Regions from separate parts of the Paenibacillus sp. FSL H8-0283 genome, predicted to be linked through region 1. Evidence: riboswitches for the same ligand, from Rfam matches in the RefSeq annotation. Region 1 holds a riboswitch; the other holds the start of a gene.

Evidence for each region. A riboswitch is a leader RNA that binds a small molecule or an ion and turns the genes downstream of it on or off. The one in region 1 is predicted to bind ZMP and ZTP.
Region 2: it holds a riboswitch for ZMP and ZTP, as region 1 does, so the genes downstream of both, MHI52_RS28355 (TIGR01440 family protein) here and MHI52_RS08670 (DJ-1/PfpI family protein) in region 1, are expected to answer to the same signal.

Annotation. Positions count from the first base shown of each region.
Region 1 is NZ_CP150295.1:1,881,277-1,891,771, forward strand. It holds gene mngB (mannosylglycerate hydrolase) at 1-1,916, shown strand, start outside; gene MHI52_RS08630 (BglG family transcription antiterminator) at 1,969-3,936, shown strand; gene MHI52_RS08635 (sporulation protein) at 4,106-4,879, opposite strand; gene MHI52_RS08640 (class I SAM-dependent methyltransferase) at 5,061-5,738, shown strand; gene MHI52_RS08645 (hypothetical protein) at 5,745-6,185, shown strand; gene MHI52_RS08650 (hypothetical protein) at 6,207-6,746, shown strand; gene MHI52_RS08655 (GNAT family N-acetyltransferase) at 6,755-7,294, shown strand; gene MHI52_RS08660 (YfiT family bacillithiol transferase) at 7,342-7,866, shown strand; gene MHI52_RS08665 (GNAT family N-acetyltransferase) at 7,900-8,415, shown strand; ZMP/ZTP riboswitch at 8,466-8,547, shown strand; gene MHI52_RS08670 (DJ-1/PfpI family protein) at 8,608-9,216, shown strand; gene MHI52_RS08675 (GNAT family N-acetyltransferase) at 9,221-9,694, shown strand; gene MHI52_RS08680 (VOC family protein) at 9,870-10,253, shown strand; gene MHI52_RS08685 (bifunctional 2-polyprenyl-6-hydroxyphenol methylase/3-demethylubiquinol 3-O-methyltransferase UbiG) at 10,445-10,495, shown strand, end outside.
Region 2 is NZ_CP150295.1:6,438,218-6,448,712, forward strand. It holds gene upp (uracil phosphoribosyltransferase) at 1-205, opposite strand, end outside; gene glyA (serine hydroxymethyltransferase) at 633-1,880, opposite strand; gene MHI52_RS28355 (TIGR01440 family protein) at 2,100-2,693, opposite strand; ZMP/ZTP riboswitch at 2,835-2,916, opposite strand; gene MHI52_RS28360 (low molecular weight protein arginine phosphatase) at 3,013-3,585, opposite strand; gene MHI52_RS28365 (manganese efflux pump MntP family protein) at 3,644-4,204, opposite strand; gene MHI52_RS28370 (L-threonylcarbamoyladenylate synthase) at 4,381-5,553, opposite strand; gene spoIIR (stage II sporulation protein R) at 5,801-6,460, opposite strand; gene MHI52_RS28380 (FtsW/RodA/SpoVE family cell cycle protein) at 7,383-8,603, opposite strand; gene MHI52_RS28385 (FtsW/RodA/SpoVE family cell cycle protein) at 8,873-10,093, opposite strand; gene prmC (peptide chain release factor N(5)-glutamine methyltransferase) at 10,179-10,495, opposite strand, start outside.

The DNA of each region.
Region 1 (10,495 bases):
TTCTGGCTGAGATCGAAGCGGATAGTCAGGATCTGCCTGTACTTCGGGGTGAATTAATGGAAGCCAAGCACATGCGGATTCACAAGTCCATTTTTTCCACCCGTGCGGATCTCAAGCAACAGAATAACCGAATTGAGAATCTGATTGCTAACACGCTAGAACCTGTACTTGCGATTAGCCATTCTCTCGGACATGACTATCCGCATCGTATTGTGGAGGATATCTGGAAGCTGTTGTTTGAGAATGCGGCACATGACAGCATTGGTGGTTGTAACAGTGATACAACCAATCAGGACGTTGCGTTTCGTTACAAACAGGCCTATGATATCGCACTCAATCTGCTCGACCTGCATATGCGGATGATTGCTTCAACGATACAGCAGGAGGAGACATTTGCGTTCACCCTGTTCAACACGCTACCGTATGTGCGAGGCGGGGTTACTGAGATTGAAGCTTATATTCCGGAAGAATCCTTTGTCATTCGGGATACGAAGGGATGCGAGCTGGATTACACCATTGTAGAAAAAGCAGATCAGACCGATTATGTACTTGGACAACACATTGACCTGAATCCAAGTCGCAAAGTGCATCTGCCTGAACGGGTATATCGCGCCAAATTGCTGGTGGAACTGCAAGAGGTCCCGGCGATGGGTTACACCCAGATTGTTTTTGATTTCAGTCAGGGCGCTACACCTGTTATTGAGCGGCGTAACGGAGACACGATTGAAAATGAACATTTCAGCATTGCGCTGCAAGCAAACGGCACCTTGCAAATTACAGATAAGCGATCTGGCCAAGTGTATGCGGATCAAATGGTCTTCGAAAATAACGGGGATGACGGAGATTCCTACAATTATTCTCCTCCCGAGCGGGATCTGATTGTTTCTTCGGCAGGTAGCCAGATGAGTGCAACGACCACCCAAACGTCTGTATCTCAGACACTATCCCTGCGTTTCACGCTGGATGTCCCCTACGATCTGGAAGAGCGCGCCGCAGGCATCACGTCGGGAGCATTGCCAATGCAAGTGGAGATATCTCTTCGCAAAGGAGAGAATCTGATCCGTTTCCAGGTTCAGGTGCAGAATGAGGTGTTCAGCCACCGTCTGCGTGTCCTTTTTGATACAGGAATTGCTTCCGCCCTATCCATTGCAGATCAACCGTTTGGAGTCATTGCTCGTCCAACCTCATTGCCAGAAGTGGAAGTATGGGAGCGCGAACAGTGGCAGGAGAAACCGATCACTATTGAAGCGATGCAGAGTTATGCCGGATTGAACAATGGTTCGCATGGTATGGCTGTGATGACGGAAGGTGTACGTGAGTACGAGATTATTGGTGAGCAAATGGATACCATTGCCCTGACCTTGTTCCGTACTTTCGGTTTCATGGGTAAGGAAAACCTGTTGTATCGTCCTGGCCGGGCCTCCGGTGAGAAAATTGTGGCTACACCTGATGCGCAATTGCTTGGCGAGCTCTCCTTTACCTTTGGCCTGCATATCCAGACTTCTGGATTCGACGAAGCGAATGTGGCCCGTGCTGCACGTGAATATTTGACACCGATCAGCAGTTATCAGCTATGCGACTTTTTGAATGGACGTCTGATCTTTGCTTTCCGCGATGAGGAACGTGTTCTTGATACAGACTACAGCCTGATGTCGTTCAGCGACGATTCCAACGTGGTGTTAAGCAGTTTCAAGAAAGCAGAGCAGAGTGAGGGTTACATTGTACGTGTCTTCAATCCATATTTGGCGCAGTCTGCAAACGTGAACATACACTTTAATCAACCTGTACATGCAGAGCGTGTATCTCTTGGTGAACAACCACTGGGGCCTCAGCAGAGGTTAACCGATGGAGAAAAGGTCGTTCGTTTGCCGGAACTCGCACATTGTAAATTAATGACGGTACTTGTATCCATATAAGCTGAATTTTAGTTTGACACAATCCTGATCAGAAGGGAGGTCGGATATCGGTATGATTTTTCCAACTAAACGGTTGAAAAAGCTGTTCCACCTCATTCATGGTGAAGGGCATGAACAGGCTTGGACGAGCCAAGCACTTGCAGACAGACTAGAGGTTACGGTGCGTACCATTCGGGATGATCTGAAAAAGTTGGATCATATCCTTGCTGGGCATGGTGGGAGCCTGGAATCCAAGCGTGGGCGGGGTTATTCCATTCGTGTGCATGATGCGAAGCGGTATACTGAGCTGTTGGAGGAACGGAAGGATGATCGGCAAAAAGGTGCGCCAGTACCTGGATCGCCTGATGAGCGTATCCGGTATGAATTGTTCAAGCTGCTTGGTGAACCGGGTCATATCAAGATGGAAGACCTCGCTGATCAGCTGTTTATAAGCCGTGCAACAATGAACAATGATCTGAAAATCATTCGTCAAATTCTGGAGAACTACCAGCTTCAGCTTCAGATCAAGCCAGGACATGGTGTGAAGGTCGTCGGAGACGAGCACAGGTTCCGCTATTGTCTTGCCGAGTACGCCGATGCGCGAGATGAAGAATTGGGACCGGAGGGAATGACTGCTGCACAGGAACGTTTGCTGTATCCAATCGAACCTGCGCACATCCGAGAGATCGTTATTCACCATGTAGGCCAACAGGATGTTCGTATTGCAGATGTGGCACTGAAAGATTTGATTACGCATCTGGCTGTTATGGTACTACGTATTAAGCAGGGACATGAACTGGAGCAATTCGAGAAAGTGGAGGCCAATGTTCAGGATCAGCAACTTGCACAGCAGATTATTCAGGACTTGGAGTCGTTATATTCCATTCACTGTCCAGTTGGAGAGCGAGATTATCTGCTGTTGCATATTGTTAGCAAAAAAATGACCACTACCGATTGGAATGGACTTCGAAGTGACCCGTTATATGTTGCTGTACAGCAGATGCTGGGTCATATCTATGATCGGTACACCTATGATCTGCGTGATGATGAACGATTGCCGAATGATCTGTATGCCCATCTGAAGCCCATGATTACTCGCCTGGAACATGGCATGAATATGCGGAATCCACTGCTGGGACATATACGTAAATATTATCCACTGGCCTATGAGATTACGATCAGTGCAGTGAAACAGCTACAGACATATGTACCTCATGAAATCAATGACAGCGAGATCGGTTACTTGGCTCTTCACATTGGTGCAGCATTGGAACGTAAATACCAGATTCCTCATCGCAAACGGAAATCCGTATTACTCGTCTGTGGGTCAGGATACGGCACAGCCCGTATTCTTGAATCCAGATTGCGTTCTTTATTTGCAGAGCTGGAGGTCTCACGTGTAGTTTCGCTACGGGAGTACGAGGAGATGGGGAGTGTGCCCGAAGATTTGGTCATTTCTACGATCCGGTTACGGGAGTCCAAAGGCAAGCCGTCGGCTGTCATTGCTGCGATTCCATCGGAACGAGACATGGCAACGATCACTCATCTGGTGCGAACCAGTGATGAGCAGGAGGAAATGACATTGCTGCGTTACTTTGATCCAGAGTTGTTTATGTTTCGGTCGGATCAGCCTGACAGAATGACACTTATGGCTGAGATGAGCGGAGCACTGTTAGAGAAGGGAATTGTGACGGAGCAGTTCTGGCCCGCTGTGCAGGAACGGGAAAAGATGGCTTCAACGGCGCTTGGAAGAGGCATGGCGATTCCGCATCCCATGGAGCTGAGTTCAACCCGTACGACCGTATCGGTATGCCTGCTCGAGAAGCCGATTCCGTGGGATGAGGAGAATGAAGTACATGCTGTATTTATGTTATCTATCTGCAAAGAGGATTACGAACAGGCGATGGGGATATATGATCTGTTTGTAGAATTGATCCGGCAGGAGGAGCAGCTGGAAAGCCTGCGATCCTGTGGCAGCTTCGATGCCTTTGCCCAACTTGTATGCGAAACGTTGAGTCTAAAAAGTACCGAAGCGTATTAATATATAAGTTCACTAAGGATAATTCCACTGACACTCCGATGACAGAATAACTTTCCGATCGCTGTTATCCCCCAATTTTTTTAAATTCCCTTTTTGAAAAGGGAAAAAACGTCCTTCATCAGATTTGTCTGATAGAGGACGTTTTTTATTCGTTTACACAAACTATAGATTAGATATGTTTGGAAATGATTTCTTCCAGTCCTTGAGCGACAGAATGCGCCCCTCGCGCCAGATGTCTTTCATACAGATGCAGGCGGACAAAGCTCTCATCCGTACCCATGGCTTCGGAGAATATTCCACTGAGTCCACGAGCGCGGCGATCGATCTGTAATAGCAGCTCCAGCGAATCGCCCATGGGATAGAACAGCACTTCCAACTCATCCAGATGCCCACGAAACTTGTTTGTTGGTACAAATTCGAATTCCTGCACAAATGGCAGATTACCGCCCAGCTTCGGCGCATAGTCATTGGTTACTTCACGGAGCTTGAAACCAAGGATATCAATTGCATCGAGCACGGTGTTCATGTCTTTGCTAGGAACAACATGGAGTCTGTCCCGGTCTGAGGGGTCTACAGCACTTGAAATATCGAGGCCCGTCTCCACCCATACCTCTGCACGATGCAGTGTAATTGGCAGATTTTCTGGGAGGTCAAATGAAAAGTCTTTCTCCAATTTGGCTCCAGGCTGTAAGGTGAAACCTTCGGTGAGCAGATATTTGGCTATAACGGCTGTTTCTTTTACTTTACGATCATCGTGCTCCCGTATGTAATGGGTTTTGATTGAAAGATAGATTCGATCTACGTTCTGTTCCACATCTCCACCTTCAATGTACACAACCCCCGAGATGATTCCTCCAGGCGTGACCTCTGGTGTATGCAATTCCGTATTTACTTTGGCTGCTCCAACACCTACACTGGCTAACATTTTCTTGAAAAATGACATGCGCTCAACCTCCAGATCAGATGGTTTATTATATGGGATACATACGGCTTCGACCTTAATACGGAAGCTGGAAGAGAAGCGTTTCATATTTTAGCAAAGATATATCGTATATCCAAACAGGAGAATCGACTTACCTATGTCGAATGTTTAAATAAAGGGATTTTTTGTCAGGAGGAACTCTATGAGCATGGAATGGTACGATATGATTGCACGACGTAATGGGGGATACAAGGGTAGAGCTTTGTATACGCTGGAAGGTAACACTGCTGAAGATATTTTTGAAAAGCGGTTGATTAAGCTTCTGCCTCAGTATACATCCGTGCTCGATGCAGGCTGTGGACATGGGGAGTTTACGTTGAAAATGTCAGAATATACCGATCACATTATGGGGTTTGATAATTCGGAAGAGATGATAAAGATAGCTCGGAACAGTCTTCATTCAAGCAGGATAACAAATGTAGAATTTGTCTGCGTTAGCACAAAAGAAAAGATGCCATTTGAAGATAAGCAATTTGGTCTGATCTATGATCGCAGAGGTCCAACTTCCATTATTGAGCATGGGAGATTGCTGCAAAAGGGTGGAGTTATGATTGGTATTCATACGGATATAACAAAGGTACGTGAGCGTTTGGAAAGAAATGCTTTTAAGGAGATCAAGATTGAGGAATATAACGAGGCACTTATGATTTTCTCGGATGAAAAAGAGTTTGCCATCTTTCTCTCCGATATCCCGGGAAACCCGGATTATACACAGCCTGAGTACCGGGAACAGCTGGAAGTAAAGCTGAAGGAGAATCAGGTTGATGGTAGAATTGCTGTAAGAGAATGCAAGTATATTTGGCAGGCCATGAGGAGGTGAAGCCGATTGAACACAGAATTTTCAGAACAGAAATATGGTGAAACGGGTGTTAAAACCAGCTTTGAGCAGATGGCTAACGGGGAACAGAAATATAAAATGATAACAGAAGATGGCAGTTACTATTGTAGAACCGTTGCATCTTCCCACGGAGCATGGCAAAACAGTCATGTACATATCAATCTAACGGAGTTTTATGTGGTGCAAACCGGATGGATTGCGTATGCCAGTTATGGAGACGATCAGATGTTTTCGATTCGAGTGATACGTGCGGGAGAGCACATCATTGTCCAACCTGGAATCCATCATAATATATACATGTCTGCACATAGCGCGATACATACCATCAAGCATGGATTGAATACATCCAGTGATTGGACGGCATCACCTGAGTTGGATAGGTTAACTCAATCTTTAACAGAGAAGGAGCTACTCCAGAAGTATGATTAATTAGACGGGAGGATCAGACAGATGCGTAAAAATACAATATTTTGGATTACGGGAGTAACGATAATTCTCTTGGTGACTCTGCTCATATACAGCTATGTTATTCCAAGTGTGAGTGCCCAGGATGTTGTGATGGCAGGCACAATCAGGCAGATTGATACGGATGTAGTTGAGGTAGAGTTAGAGATAACGCGAAAAAGAGAAGACAAGGATCAACATATGGTGTATCCCGTTATCCCTGGATGGGAAGGGGTCACATTCACTGAAGAACAAGATGATGCGTGGTACATGCCTTCGTCTGTTGGCAGCTCCTATCTTGATCAAGTCATTCTGGAAAAGTATCTGAAGGCACAGGGGAAAACCATGAAATCAGCTGATAACCTGATAGGATTTGCGATACCTGATGAGATAGGGAGTTACAAGTTGCGGTTAACGCTCAGATCTTTGGATGGAACGACTCAGCCGCTTGAGAATCCCATGGTGTATTATGTTCACAACGAGCATTTGTTAGGGAAGGATCTGAGTTGGGTTACGAGTGAGAATCTGGAGATCAATAAGGAGTAATCAGAATGATGAATGTATATGAATCGAATGAAATCACTGTACGTTTCTTGGACACAGAAGATGAACAACATCTGGTGAAGTGGCTGTCAGACCTGGAAGTTCTTCAATACTATGAAGGGCGTGATCGGCCGCATGATCTGGAACAGGTGAGAGAGCATTTTTACAATCAAAAAGATGATGCTACTCGTTGTATCGTTGAGTATGGAGGACATCCGATTGGATACATTCAGTTCTATGAGCTTGAGGAAGAAGAACGAACGGAGTATGGTTATGGAGACACGGATGAGATCATCTATGGAACGGATCAGTTTATTGGTGAGGTAGAATACTGGAATAAAGGCATTGGTACACAGTTGATGCAATCCATGCTGGCTTATCTGATTAATGAAAAACAAGCCCGTAAAGTGGTTATGGACCCTCAATCCTGGAACTTGCGAGCGATATCCTGTTATGAGAAATGTGGTTTCCAAAAGATTAAGCTGTTGGAGAAACATGAGCAGCACGAAGGACAGATGCGAGACTGTTGGCTTATGGAATATGCCCTGTAGATCCTGCTTAAAGTTATTTAAATCATGTAAACAAGGAGGAATAATGGATGGATGAAAGATTTCCGATAGGACCATTTGTACACACGGGTGAAGTTACTTTGGCACAACGGGAGAAGTGGATTCAGGACATTGCTGAGTTGCCTGAACGCGCACGAGAAGCGGTAAAGGGATTGAGTGAAGAGCAATTAAGTCTACCGTATCGAGAAGGTGGATGGATGCTCAAACAGGTTATTCACCACATGGCAGACAGCCATATGAACAGTATGATTCGTTTCAAGTTGGCGCTGACAGAGGATACACCAACGATTCGGCCTTATTATGAAGAGCGCTGGGCTGAACTGAGTGATTCAAGAGACCTGGATGTCGAATTCTCGCTTCAGATTCTGGATGCCCTCCATCGTCGTTGGGTGTTTCTGTTAAACGCGCTGACAGATGCAGATTATGCCAAACAATTTTATCATCCCTCATCGGAAGAAACGACAAGACTGGATTACAATCTGGGCATGTATGCTTGGCACGGCAAACACCATGTTGCTCACATCACATCGCTTCGGGATAGATTGGGAATATAGCTATTAGAAATATCTTTTAAGGAGGATTCATCAATGAGTGTACATATCAGACTATTAAATGAGAACGATCCTGTAATCATATCAAAGGCGTTTCAGGAGCAGGGTTGGGGGAGATCCCCTGAGCAGTATCTTCATTACTTGGCTGAACAACAGAATGGGGAACGCGTAACCTTGGTAGCCGAGTTGAATGGAGAATTTGCCGGATACGTGAATGTATTGTGGAATTCCAGCTACCCGTCTTTCAGGGAACAAGGCATTCCCGAAATTAACGATTTTAATGTACTAATGAAGTTCCAGCGCCAAGGTATTGGTTCACGGTTGATGGACCGAGCAGAGGAAGTTATTCTGGAACGAACGGATGTAGCAGGCATTGGTGTAGGTGTGTTTTCCGATTATGGCAAAGCGCAAGTTCTATATGCCCATCGCGGGTACATACCAGACGGTCACGGTGTACACAAACATGATCATTACATTCAGCCGGGTGAAGAAACGATTATGGACGACGATGTTGTACTTTATCTTACGAAGAAGTTAAAAGCCACGCAATAATTTCATAATATATACAATATGAAAGATGTCATGTATATTAGTTGTAAATATCTGTTATGTGTGACTGGCGTAAACGTGGAGTGAACCACGAGGGAGCACATATATTATATGCCGTACGCCTGGGCAAAGTGTTTGATCTTTTGATCAAACACTTTATTTATTATTCAGGGAACGAAAGGACTGGTGGCGGCAATGAAAATGGCGTTTGTTTTATTTGATGGAATGACAAGCATGGATTTAGCTGGATTTTATGAAGCAGTGACTTGGCTAGCGATTCTGAAAGTAAAGGAAAACGTATCATGGACATTCTGCGCAGATAAGGAGGAAATTTCAGATGACCGCGGGCTGAAAATGAAATCCGATGCAGTATTACCTCATCTAGGGGATTTTGATCTAGTATTTTTTCCTGGTGGATTATCAACTAGAACGCTTCGATTTGATGAGGATTTTATGCGATGGGTCCGAACGGCAGAAAATGTCACTTATAAAATATCTATTTGTACCGGGGCTTTACTATTGGGGGCAGCAGGTTTCCTGAATGGAAAAAGGGCTACTACCAACAAATCTGCTTATGATTTATTGAATCCTTATTGTGCAGAAGTGATCTCAGAGCGTGTAGTGCGTGATGGTAATACGGTAACGGGTGCGGGGGTTACGGCTTCCATTGACCTGGGACTATACTTGGTCGAAATGTTAACGTCTACGGAGATCGTCCTTCAAGTTCAACAAAAACTAGAGTATCCATATTATGAAGCTGGTAACTTAAAAGATGTCTATATGCACACTAAGGGTAGGGGATAAAAAGATGACTATTCGCCTTTTTCAAGCGATTGATCAGCCAGCAGTGCTGAAAATGATGACGGATCATGATTTTCAATTCCCTTCGTTTATACGCGATCAGTATCCTGCGCGCTGGGATTTATTTTTAAAAATGACGGATGAACGTATCAGTGCTTATTATGTCATGGTTGACGAAGCAGATGTTGTCATAGGTCATGCTGGTTATATCTTTCATCCTACTGTTAACCGATATGAAATCGTTGGCGTTGTTACATGCAAATCACACCTTCGACAGGGAGTAGCACGTGGACTAATTACAAAAATATGTATAAAAATAGCTGAATTCGGCAGTGGTGATGTCATGCTTTACACACTTGATCATGAAGAAAATGAAGCAGCGCTCCTATTTTATGAACGAATGAATTTTCAAAAAGAAGGTGTTGATATGAACTATTATACCTCGGGGTTTCATAGACTTTCACTTGTTAAAACATTATAAGGAAACTTCAAAAAACTAATTGAAGTGGAAGCATAAAAGTGTACTTCAGTTTAAGTTGCATGGACTTGCAAAGAAAGATGATCAAAAAGCTGTCCTGCATGTTATACTCTATTGGAATTTGAGGAATGATAAGCAGGATGTTAAGAGATTAGATGATCAGAGGAGTGAATGATGCATGTTTAGCAAAGTCGGCCAGATTATGTTGTATGTCAACAATCAGGATGAATCACTGGCATTTTGGACGGAAGTTGCAGGATTCCACATTGTGGATGAAGTAAACCTTGACGAGGGCATGAGATGGATTGAGATTGCGCCTACCGCAGACTCGCAGACAAGCATTATACTCCATGACAAAGAGTTCGTTGAACGGATGTCGGCGGGTGTAAATCTGGGCACACCTTCGTTAATGTTCTTCACCGAAAATCTGGATCAGTTATATGCCGACTTGGCTGGTAAACATGTAACGGTGGGAGAGATTGTCGAGATGCCAACGGGGCGTGTCTTCAACTTTGCTGATAACGAAGGGAATTACTTTGCAGTTTTGGAACGGGCGAAGTAAGTTACAACACAAAACCCCAACAAAAAAACGATCGACATTCATGTCGGTCGTTTTTTTGTTGGGAAAAAGCTTATGTTTTGGAGTAGAAAAACGCAAGAAAAATAGAGAACTACTGGGTAAAAATGTTATAATAGAGTGTGGCTGATTTAACGAAAATGCCGAGGAATGAATAGTCGAAAATGAAGGTTTGAATGGAGCAGTTAAGGAGGAATGTGGTTGTGGAAAAGACGATTAAAAGTGTA
Region 2 (10,495 bases), 2.5 Mb from region 1:
CAGAGATGACTTTACCTTGTGTTGCAGCTACAGGTGTCTGTACATCAATCGTTTCCAGTTCAACATCTCTTGTAATCTCATAAGCCATCAACGTTGCTACTTCATCCACCAATTCACGAAAATCTTTCGTATTCGTACGCATGTCGCGTATAAACGTCAGTTTGTGTTGAATCAAAGGGTGATCACATATTACTAATTTTCCCATCTAATTTGTCCCTCCGGTAAGTTCTTCATGTTCAGCATTTCCAAATATACCTAGCCACCATTCATGGGCTCGATAAATCCTGTATATTATATCATCACCAACAACGAATTACACCATCAAGGGGCACCCAATCATTACAGATTACCGAATCCTATAAAAAACAGGACCGGAAAATGATCCATCCGGTCCTGTTTTGCTCTTGCTGTTATGTCGTTGAGTATGTTCAAAAACGTGTAAACACTAATGGTGCTCCGCAAACCGAATGACCTTCCGATCGCTGTTATCCCCAGATTTCTTTGATCCAATTATAATTGTTGAAATCTGGGGATAAAGGCGAGCGCTACGCTTCTTCAGGTTCTTTCGGTTTGCTCCGCCTGCGTGTGTACATTAAGAACATCTCAAATACAAACAGCATGAGCAAAGTTTTTTAGTATTTAAGATCGGTATAGAGCGGGAATTGGTCTGTCAGTGCAGTCACTTCTGCACGGGCTTCATCCAGCTTCGCTGTATCTTTTGGATTTTTCAGCGTTTTAGCAATGATCTTACCAATAGCGACCATCGCTTCTTCGTTCATGCCACGGGAAGTTGCAGCAGGTGTACCAATTCGAATACCACTCGTTACAAACGGGCTTGTAGGGTCGAATGGAATGGCATTTTTGTTCACGGTAATACCGATGGAATCAAGCACATGCTCAGCTTCCTTACCTGTGATGTTCACACTGCGTGTGTCGATCAGCATCAAGTGGTTATCTGTACCACCAGATACGATGTTCAATCCTTCAGCGATCAGTGTTTCAGCCAGAACCTGTGCGTTTTTCACGACATTCTCAGCATACGTTTTGAACGATGGTTGCAAAGCTTCACCGAATGCTACCGCTTTGGAAGCGATCACGTGCATCAGAGGTCCACCTTGGGAACCTGGGAATACGGCTTTATCAATCGCTGCTGCCCACGCTTTGCGGCACAGAATCATACCACCACGAGGTCCACGCAGCGTTTTGTGTGTAGTTGTTGTTACGAAATGCGCATGTGGAACCGGGTTTGGATGCAAACCAGCAGCAACCAGTCCTGCGATGTGAGCCATGTCCACCATGAACAAAGCGCCTACATCATTGGCGATGGAAGCTAGCTTTTCAAAATCAATGGTACGCGGATACGCACTTGCACCTGCAACGATCAGACGAGGGCGGTGTTTGAAAGCCGCTTTGCGTACTTCATCATAATCAATCAGGAATGTATCTTCCTGTACGCCGTATGCCACAAAGTTGTACAGCAAACCAGATGCGTTAACCGGGCTACCGTGTGTGAGGTGTCCACCATGGGCAAGGTTCATACCAAGTACAGTATCACCAGGTTTCAACGCTGCAAGATAAACTGCCATGTTCGCTTGTGCACCGGAGTGAGGTTGAACATTCACGTGTTCTGCTCCGAACAATTCTTTTGCACGATCACGCGCGATGTCTTCAACGATGTCCACATGCTCACAACCGCCATAGTAACGTTTACCTGGATATCCTTCAGCGTACTTGTTGGTCAGAACAGATCCCATTGCTTCGATTACTGCTTCACTTACGATGTTCTCGGATGCGATCAGTTCGATGTTGTTCTGTTGACGTTTCAGTTCAAGATTCATCGCTTCCAGTACTGCCGGGTCATTCTTGCGCAATTGTTCCATGATTAAATTCCTCCCAGTTATAAGTGAAGTTATAAAGTGAAACTAATGTTTACACGAAAACGGCGAGTGCAACACCAATCTGAAGAAACGAAGTGGTCGCCTTTATCACCGGATTTCCCCTTTTAAATAGGGAATTAAAAAATCTGGGGATAACAGCGATCGGAAGATGGTGATGCAATCAAAGTCAGGAGTGTAACCCAATTAGTCTCGCTTTATATGTTAGTCACAAAATGTCGAATCTGGTTGTTCTTCCATACGATACACCGCGCGTTCGCCGCCAATCAACTTCGGACGGGTCAACGCTGTGGTTACACGAGCATCTCCAACATAGCGAAGCGCTGTACGATAGGGTACGGCTACATGCCGGAGATGCATCCCAATCATCGTCTCCCCAATGTCCAGTCCCGCATGGGCCTGCACATGTTCAGCCAGGCATGGATCGGTCAGCGAACGATATGCTGCGGATGCCATTGAACCTCCGGCCTTGGGCACGGGTACTGCACCAACCTCGGTCAATCCAAGTCGAGTAAGCACAGAACGTTCCATTACCAGCGCACGGTTCAGATGCTCACAACATTGGAATACCGTGTCAAAACCGAACTCTTCCTGCACCTCGCGTATACCCGCAAGAAGCTGCTGCGCCACTTCAATGGCACCACTCGTACCAATCCGAGCGCCTGCGACTTCACTTGTGCTTGTACCGATCACAACGATCTGTCCAGGCCCAAGCTGTCCGGCAAGCGCCAGTTCATGCAGAATAGACGCGGTCTGTTCCTGCAATCCGGGTTGTTCCGAATCTAACTCTATAGTCATCCTATTATCGCCTCCCGATAAAATCATGCCCGCTGTCTCTTGGTTGTCCTTCGTATTCTTGCACGGCATCTCAGGTACTATTATAGCGAATAATCAGATGAAAGACGAAAAAAAGAGCAGTCTGCGGGTAACGCAGAATTGCTCTTTTGCCCAGGCGACCGGCCGTTTGTTCCGGTGCTCCATCGTGGTTATGCCCACTTCGTCGCCAGTTACACCGGATCCCTGTTTTCCCCTTCATCATAAAACAACCCGCGGCTAAAATCAACGGTTAATTTACATCACGTGTCCTATTTCTATAACCTGCCTCGCAGGATCAGAATTATCCCAGCTTATCCAAAAGCCGGTCCAATGCCGTCCGAATCTCAGCTGCAGCTATATTGTAATCATCACGACTTCCTCCAAACGGATCGGAGATGTCGAAACTTGGAATTCGTTGTCTAATCTCAATGGCTCGCTCACGCTCCGATGCCAGGATCTCTTGGCCAAGGGCGCGTTTCATCTCAAGCGTTGCAAACAGGCTGTCCAACTCCTGAACATCACTTAATACCTGTTCATCATCCTCCACATATTCTTTCAATGTATAGGTTTTGTGGACTGAATCGGGAAAAACCTGCATGACATGCTGCTTATGACTCCGTGTTAATGTAAGAACCAGATCGGCCCAACCTACCAGGTTAGAGCTAAGCTGTGTGGAATGAGGTGGACCTTCAACGTTATGATCTCTCAAAACCGCTTCAGCATGTCGGGAGATCGGCATACCCGACGTTGCTGCCACACCTGCGGAGCGAACCTCTACCTGAATGCCACGCTCCGATGCCAGTTTTCTCAAAAGCCCCTCTGCCATGGGGCTGCGGCACGTATTTCCTGTACACACGAATAAAATATGTTTCATTGTGTTAGCCTCCCCATTTTACATATGATGCGAATGATATGATATTTCAAGTTTTATTCTAAAATATAAACAAAAGTCCAAACGCAAGCAAGATTGCGCCACCAATGGCTTCGCCGTAATCCCCGAGATTCTGGCTCACCCGACGGCCTAATAGCAGACCCATAACCGACATCACCCCGCCACACACACCGAAAGCAAGTACAGTTAAGATCAGATCACTGCTAAACATCCCTAAGGAAACGCCAACGGAGAATGAATCCACACTTACGCTGAGGGAGAACAAAACAACGCCGAGCAGGGAACGGTGGTCCACCAGCTTTGTATCGCCTTCACGGAATGCATTCAGAATCATATGAGCACCCAGCAAAACAAGCAATCCACCTGCCGCATACGTCGTAATGTCACCGAGCAGGGAACTGACGTATTTGCCCATATACATGCCGATGAGCGGCATGATGATATGAAATAGCGCCGTTACAATACTGATTCGCAATACATCCCGCAGCCGAATGCCCTTCATGCCAATTCCGATCCCGAGTGAGAACGCATCGAGGCCAAGCGCAATAGCCATGATCAAAATGGTTACCAACTGCCCTACATGGACAGACACATCCCACATCCCCATACCCCCAAGTCACGTAAAGGTTCTTGTACACGATATGCGGACAAGGACCTAAACATGACCGATGAAAGGCAAACGGCGACGGATGTCTGGTCAGTTGCTGGCTTTATAGAATCTTGATTTTGTTTTGGAAAAAGAGTGATTAGCTCTCCTGACTGTATGATCAGGAGAGGTTATGAGGGTTGCTGGTTGCCAACTTGTATGAGTTGGTTCCCCGCAGCCTTGAGCAGCCGATTCATGACGGCTGCTCCCAGCCCTTCGCGTGAGCAGGCTTCAGCCACAATATATGTGGCGCCTTGCTCATCGCAGTTGCGCAGCGCGGCGTATAGCCGGCGCGCTGCTTCTTCCAGCTCGCTGGCGTCTCCCAGCGAGAACACGGCATCGGCGCGGTACTGCTCCGCGTGCTCGGCGAACGCCAGCACAGCGGTGCGCTCTCCGCGCTGCGCCGCCTCTGCGAGGGCGGCGCTGATCCAGGCCGCCACCGCTGCGGGCGGCCCCTCCACCACGCACAGCGCCCCTGCGGGTGCGTAGTGCGTGTACTTCATGCCCGGCGAGCGCGGCGCCGGGCTGCCCACGCCATCGGCCCCCTCCGCGAGTAGCGCGGGGTCCGTGGCGACACGGGCGGCAACGGCGGACAGTTGTTCCGCCGTAATGCCGCCAGGGCGCAGGATGGTGACGGTACCGTCGTCACCGACCTGCACAACCGTGGACTCGACGCCCACCCCGGTGGGGCCGCCGTCCACAATGCCGCCGATGCGGCCATCCAGATCCTCGCGTACATGAGACGCGAGTGTCGGGCTTGGCCGCCCGGAGCGGTTGGCGCTTGGCGCAGCCACAGGGCATGCCGCCGCCGCGATCAACTGCAAGGCCACCGGATGGTCCGGCATGCGCACGGCCACCGTGTCCAGTCCGGCGGTGACACGCGGGGACACCGCCCCCGACCTAACCGGCAGCACCAGCGTCAGTGGTCCCGGCCAGAAGGCCGCCATCAGCGCTTCCGCCGTTTCGTTCACTTCCGTGACCAGCGTATCCAACTGGTCACGGTGCGCGATATGCACAATCAGTGGATTGTCGGAAGGTCGGCCTTTGGCGACAAATACAGCCTCCACGGCTACTGTGCTACGCGCATCAGCACCCAAGCCATAGACCGTCTCGGTCGGAAAGGCCACCGTCTGACCTTGACGAATGCAGGCTGCGGCAGCCTGCAAGTCGGCGAGCGCCTGTTGATCGGCGCTCCCCTTTTTCACATCCAACATTTCAATATTACCCAATCCGTGATCGTTCTCAGCGCTCACCAAGACACGTACATCCCACATCTCGGTGACCAGCTCTCCCGGAGCTTTCATATCACGTTCTTCTCTACCATCCCTCATCTCAGAGGTGTGTTGCACTGGTTCGTTTTCTCTGCTCATATATCATCATTCCTAAACTTCAAGTAGGTTAGTTCATATCCATATTCAATATAAGTAATTATAACATACCTGTCCCAACTCGGATGCCCTTCAAACTTCGCTCGGAATTTCACCACTAATTCATATCAAAAGGGCAGCTCCCTGAATCGAAGTCGCCCTCTACTGTATTATAAGTACGTTGTTATGCGAACAAACTAGTCACCCAACTCCATAGTTTCACAGCCATATCCCACAGAAAGAATCTCGCTTCCGGTGTGTCTCCCTGCACAGATGCTTCTGCATCTCCTGGTTCAGCCGCTGCGGCTGATACCGTTGAAGGTTTCGCCAGTGCATCCCCGGTCCCTGCATCAATGAAGCACAACGGCGGGAACAACACACACCACCAGTTCTGACCTTTGCCTTCCCCCAGCGTAATCCGAACCGCTTCATAATCTCCGGCAGGATACACAGTGCCACCATATAGTTTGGTCGGGAACGGAACGGAACCCAGCTCCACCTGATACTCATAATTTAAACCGCGACTGGCCAACTCTTCTCCTACTCTATTCTCAATCTCGGACAAATGCTCACGAATAACCTTGCGCGCTTCATCCAGACTTTGCGGATTCTCCAGTTCGGCTACCCACTCGCCCATCTGAGCAACGACAGCATCCCGAATCTCGCGTTTCACCAATTGATCTCCCGGTGCATCCGAGTTTGCTAGAATACGCAAGCGAATCGATTGTTCCGGAATTGCTGTGGCCGCCACAGCTGCATCCGTTTTCTGACCTTCCCACATCATGATAATCATCATAAGACATACAATAATAAGTCCAATTTGCTTTACAATTCTTCTGCTCATTCCGTTCTCCCCCTCGGCTCTCTGATCACGTTGCCTGCAACTCTCTCATGTCTATCAGTATGCCCGGTAGAGACGGAAGTAAACCTAGCATTTGCAATAAATCTACTAGAGGTTGTTCACAAGCCCACTTTAATTACAAAGGGTGCCTAGCTCCATCATCAACGTTGAATATGAGATTCAGCCGAAATAAGCGGGAGGCTTACGAAGGTTGTTTACCAAGGAACCATTTTGATTGCTCACGTAGTTTATCCTACGCTCCACTACTCCATTTCTAACCTCATCCCATCTTCTCGGTACTGAAAACCCAACTATATTGAACACGTACTACTAGAATGTGTGTTTAAACCCAGGCAAGTTATACGAAGACAGAATGTCAGCGTCCAAGAAGCCTTGAAGAGTGTACTGGCGACCCTAGGCGAATAACTCTCGCGAATGACCAGTCGATGCTCTAAGGAACCGAGGACGTCTTATTTGCCCTTCAGGCATTCTTTTGAAATTGTAAGGAACATGAGGCACGTTATTCCCCAAAGTTATCTGATCAACACGCTACAGAAGGCTGTTTATGCTGATATAATGTGTCTCAGATTCCTTAGTTTTCTCCAGACACTTCAAATCCCCGAATAAGACGTGTGTGGTTCGTTAGCTCCTAACACCACCTAACTCTTAACTCCTAACAGCTGGCACCTGAAGCTCCACACAATGCTCAACACTCTATTCCCAACTCTTTCAGGTTCGCCTCAGCCTACAGCAGGCTCGAAGACACCTATGCATTGCTTCTTTCATCTCTCATTCACACTTTCTCACCCATCATGTTAAAAAGGCTGATCCGCACCTGGTTACAGGGCAAATCAACCTCTTTATTCCTACGAACGATCACGTTATACGTCTCACCGCTTTACTTTTCACTATACCGACTCAACAGTTACACAGCACTTTTCTCTTTCTTGAGCATATTCCATAAACGTTCCGACAACCGAGGTTGCTGCTCCCCCATCAGAAGTTCATCCTCCTCTTCTTGCCCGTACAACTTAATGCTCATGACTACACCGATGCAAGCCATATTTATAAGCAAAGAGGTGCCGCCGTAACTGATGAACGGTAACGTAATACCTGTGAGTGGCATCAGTCCGAGGAACGCCCCCACGTTCTCAAACACCTGATACAACAACATTCCGATAATACCTACAATGATGACGGGTCCCGCGCGATCTCTACATGCCAGAGCAATCAGCACCATGCGGTGGATCAGGATAAAGTACAACAGAATCAGTACGGATGCACCAACAAACCCAAACTCCTCTGCGATCACGACAAAAATGGAATCAGAATACGTATAGGGGACTCGTCCACTCTGAACGGATGTTCCTTGCAAATAACCTTTGCCGATGATGCCCCCTGAACCGATGGCTAAACCTGCATTTTTTGTATGCCAGGAAGCTTTGGAGGTAGCTTTTTCCGGTACAAGCCAGGGATCAATCCGCTCCGCCCAATGCTCACGTTTTATCTTTTCAAGAAAAGTGAAAACTTCACCATGGTAGAAGGTATAGGCTTTAACAAAACCAAAGAACGCCACTCCCACAATCGCCAGTGCAATCAATGCGTGCTTCAGCCTCATATTTCCGATCCAGAATACCGCAGCCAAAATCACCACATACCCCAGCGCATTCCCCAAATCATTCTGAGCCATAACAAGGGCAAACGGAATAAACGCCCAACAGCCAATCGGCACAATATCTCTCCAAAATTTCAGCGTGCCTCGTTGTCTCTTCACGATCAAATGGGCGAGAAACAGAATCAGAATCATCTTGAACAGCTCTGCCGGTTGAAAAGAAAAGTTCTCGCCCAGCTTCAGCCAACCGTTGGCGTTATTGATTGAACTTCCCAGGACATTGGCCAGGATCAGTAGTATGATCCCCAAGCCATACAAATAAAACGCATATTTCACGTATAACTTGTAATTCACAAGCCCGATCACAAGCACCGCAATGAACCCGGCCACATAGAAATACATCGTTTTGACATGATGATTCGCCAAGTTGGCATCTGTCTGCGTTCCGCTATAAATCGCAAATACACTAATAATCATGAGCAACAGCATTACAAAAAGAATCACACCGTCCATCTTTTTCAACATTCTCAACATGACTCTGTCCATCCCCCTGAAATCTAGCATTCTATGATTTCCAATTGAACTCAATATTACCATTGTATAAAAATGGATGATACAATGGAAATCTGGATGCTTCAGGATGACTATTAAACCATTCAATGGCCTGACTCACACTCTAAAAACAATAAAAACCCCAAAACATCCACCCAATGTAACTTGGGTTGGTCTGTTCCAGGGTTCTATAGTTATCTAGCTTATATACATAAATCTGACGTGCTATTTCACGGTTTGACTCAGAAACGTTATTGCTCCTGCTGGGATGGCTTGCGTCTTAGCAATTTCCTCACCAGATCCGTAATACTCGGTTGTTCCGCAGAGCCAAGAATATCCTCATTCTCTTCCGTGTGGACCTTAATACTCATCACAAGACCCATGCTGATCATGTTGATCATAATGGAGGTACCACCCGAACTGATAAACGGCAGCGTAATTCCTGTCAACGGCATCAGACCAATGAATGGACCAATATTAACAAAGATCTGGTAAAGCAGCATCGCTATGATCCCAACAATGAGATAAGGCCCCGCGCGATCCTTACACTCCAGTGCAATCAGCACCAGCCTGTGAATCAGGATAAAGTACAGGAGAAGCAGTACCGAGGCACCGATGAAACCAAATTCTTCCCCAATCTGCACAAAGATGGAGTCAGCATAGGCCAGCGGCACCCGATTCGACTGAATCGTTGTGCCTTCCATATAACCTTTGCCTGTAATCCCACCAGAACCAATCGCAAGCTTTGCATTATACGTCTGCCAGAGTACATCTCTTGAGGTCAGCTCTGGTACAAGCCAAGGATCAAAACGATCCGCCCAGTGCGAACGTCCAATGTCATTCAGAAATTTAACAATCTCATCATGGTAATGAATATACGCCTGTGTACCACCGATAAAAGCAGCCACTGCGATCATAAAGCCAATGAGGGCATGCGTAAATTTAATGTTACCAATCCACAGTAGGCCCACAAGAATGACTACATAACTCAAAGCATTTCCCAAGTCATTTTGAAGCAATACGAGTAGTAACGGCGGCAGAACACAGAGCGAAATCGGAATAACGTCACGTCCAAAATAGAGCGGACGGTTCTTCTTTCGGGCCAAAAAGGCCGATAAAAACACAATCAGGCATAACTTGAACAATTCAGCAGGCTGCAAACTGACCCCGAAGATGGACAGCCAGCCTTTTGCACCGTAATATTCCTTACCAAAGAACATAACGAATATGAGCAGGAGCATCCCCACGCCATAGATATATAAATAATTTTTGATTATGAATTTATAGTTGATCATCGACATCCCAAAAAAGACTACGAAGCCCAAAATATAAAAGATCACTGCGCTTTTCGGGAGTCCCTCCAGCTTCGGACGACCAAACGTTGTACTGTAAATCGATAAAATACTGATACCCATCAGAATAACGAGTATAAAGACAATAGAATAGTCTATCTTTTTAAATTTGTGCAGCATGTAATTATGTTCCCCCAAGCATTCAGAAATCTTCGGTATATCTCATTGTAGAGGATTTCACGGCAAAAAGAAAACCCGCGGAACCTTACATTTTCGTCACCTGTTCCGAAGTACGAACACCCAGGACATGCCGCTCGATTCCGGCAAGGTCCGGTACAATGATAATTTCCGGCCAATGTCCCGCCGATTCAAGCAAAGCTGCGATGTCGCGAGCCTGCCCCTGGCCCAGCTCAAAACCAATGATCTGCGGCGGCGCAGGCAACAGCGCCAACTGCTCCAGCATGATACGGTACGGTGCAAGCCCGTCCGGACCGCCGTCCAATGCCATGCGCGGCTCATGATCGCGCACCTCTTGCTGTAACCCGGCGATATCAGCCGCCGGGATGTATGGCGGGTTGGACA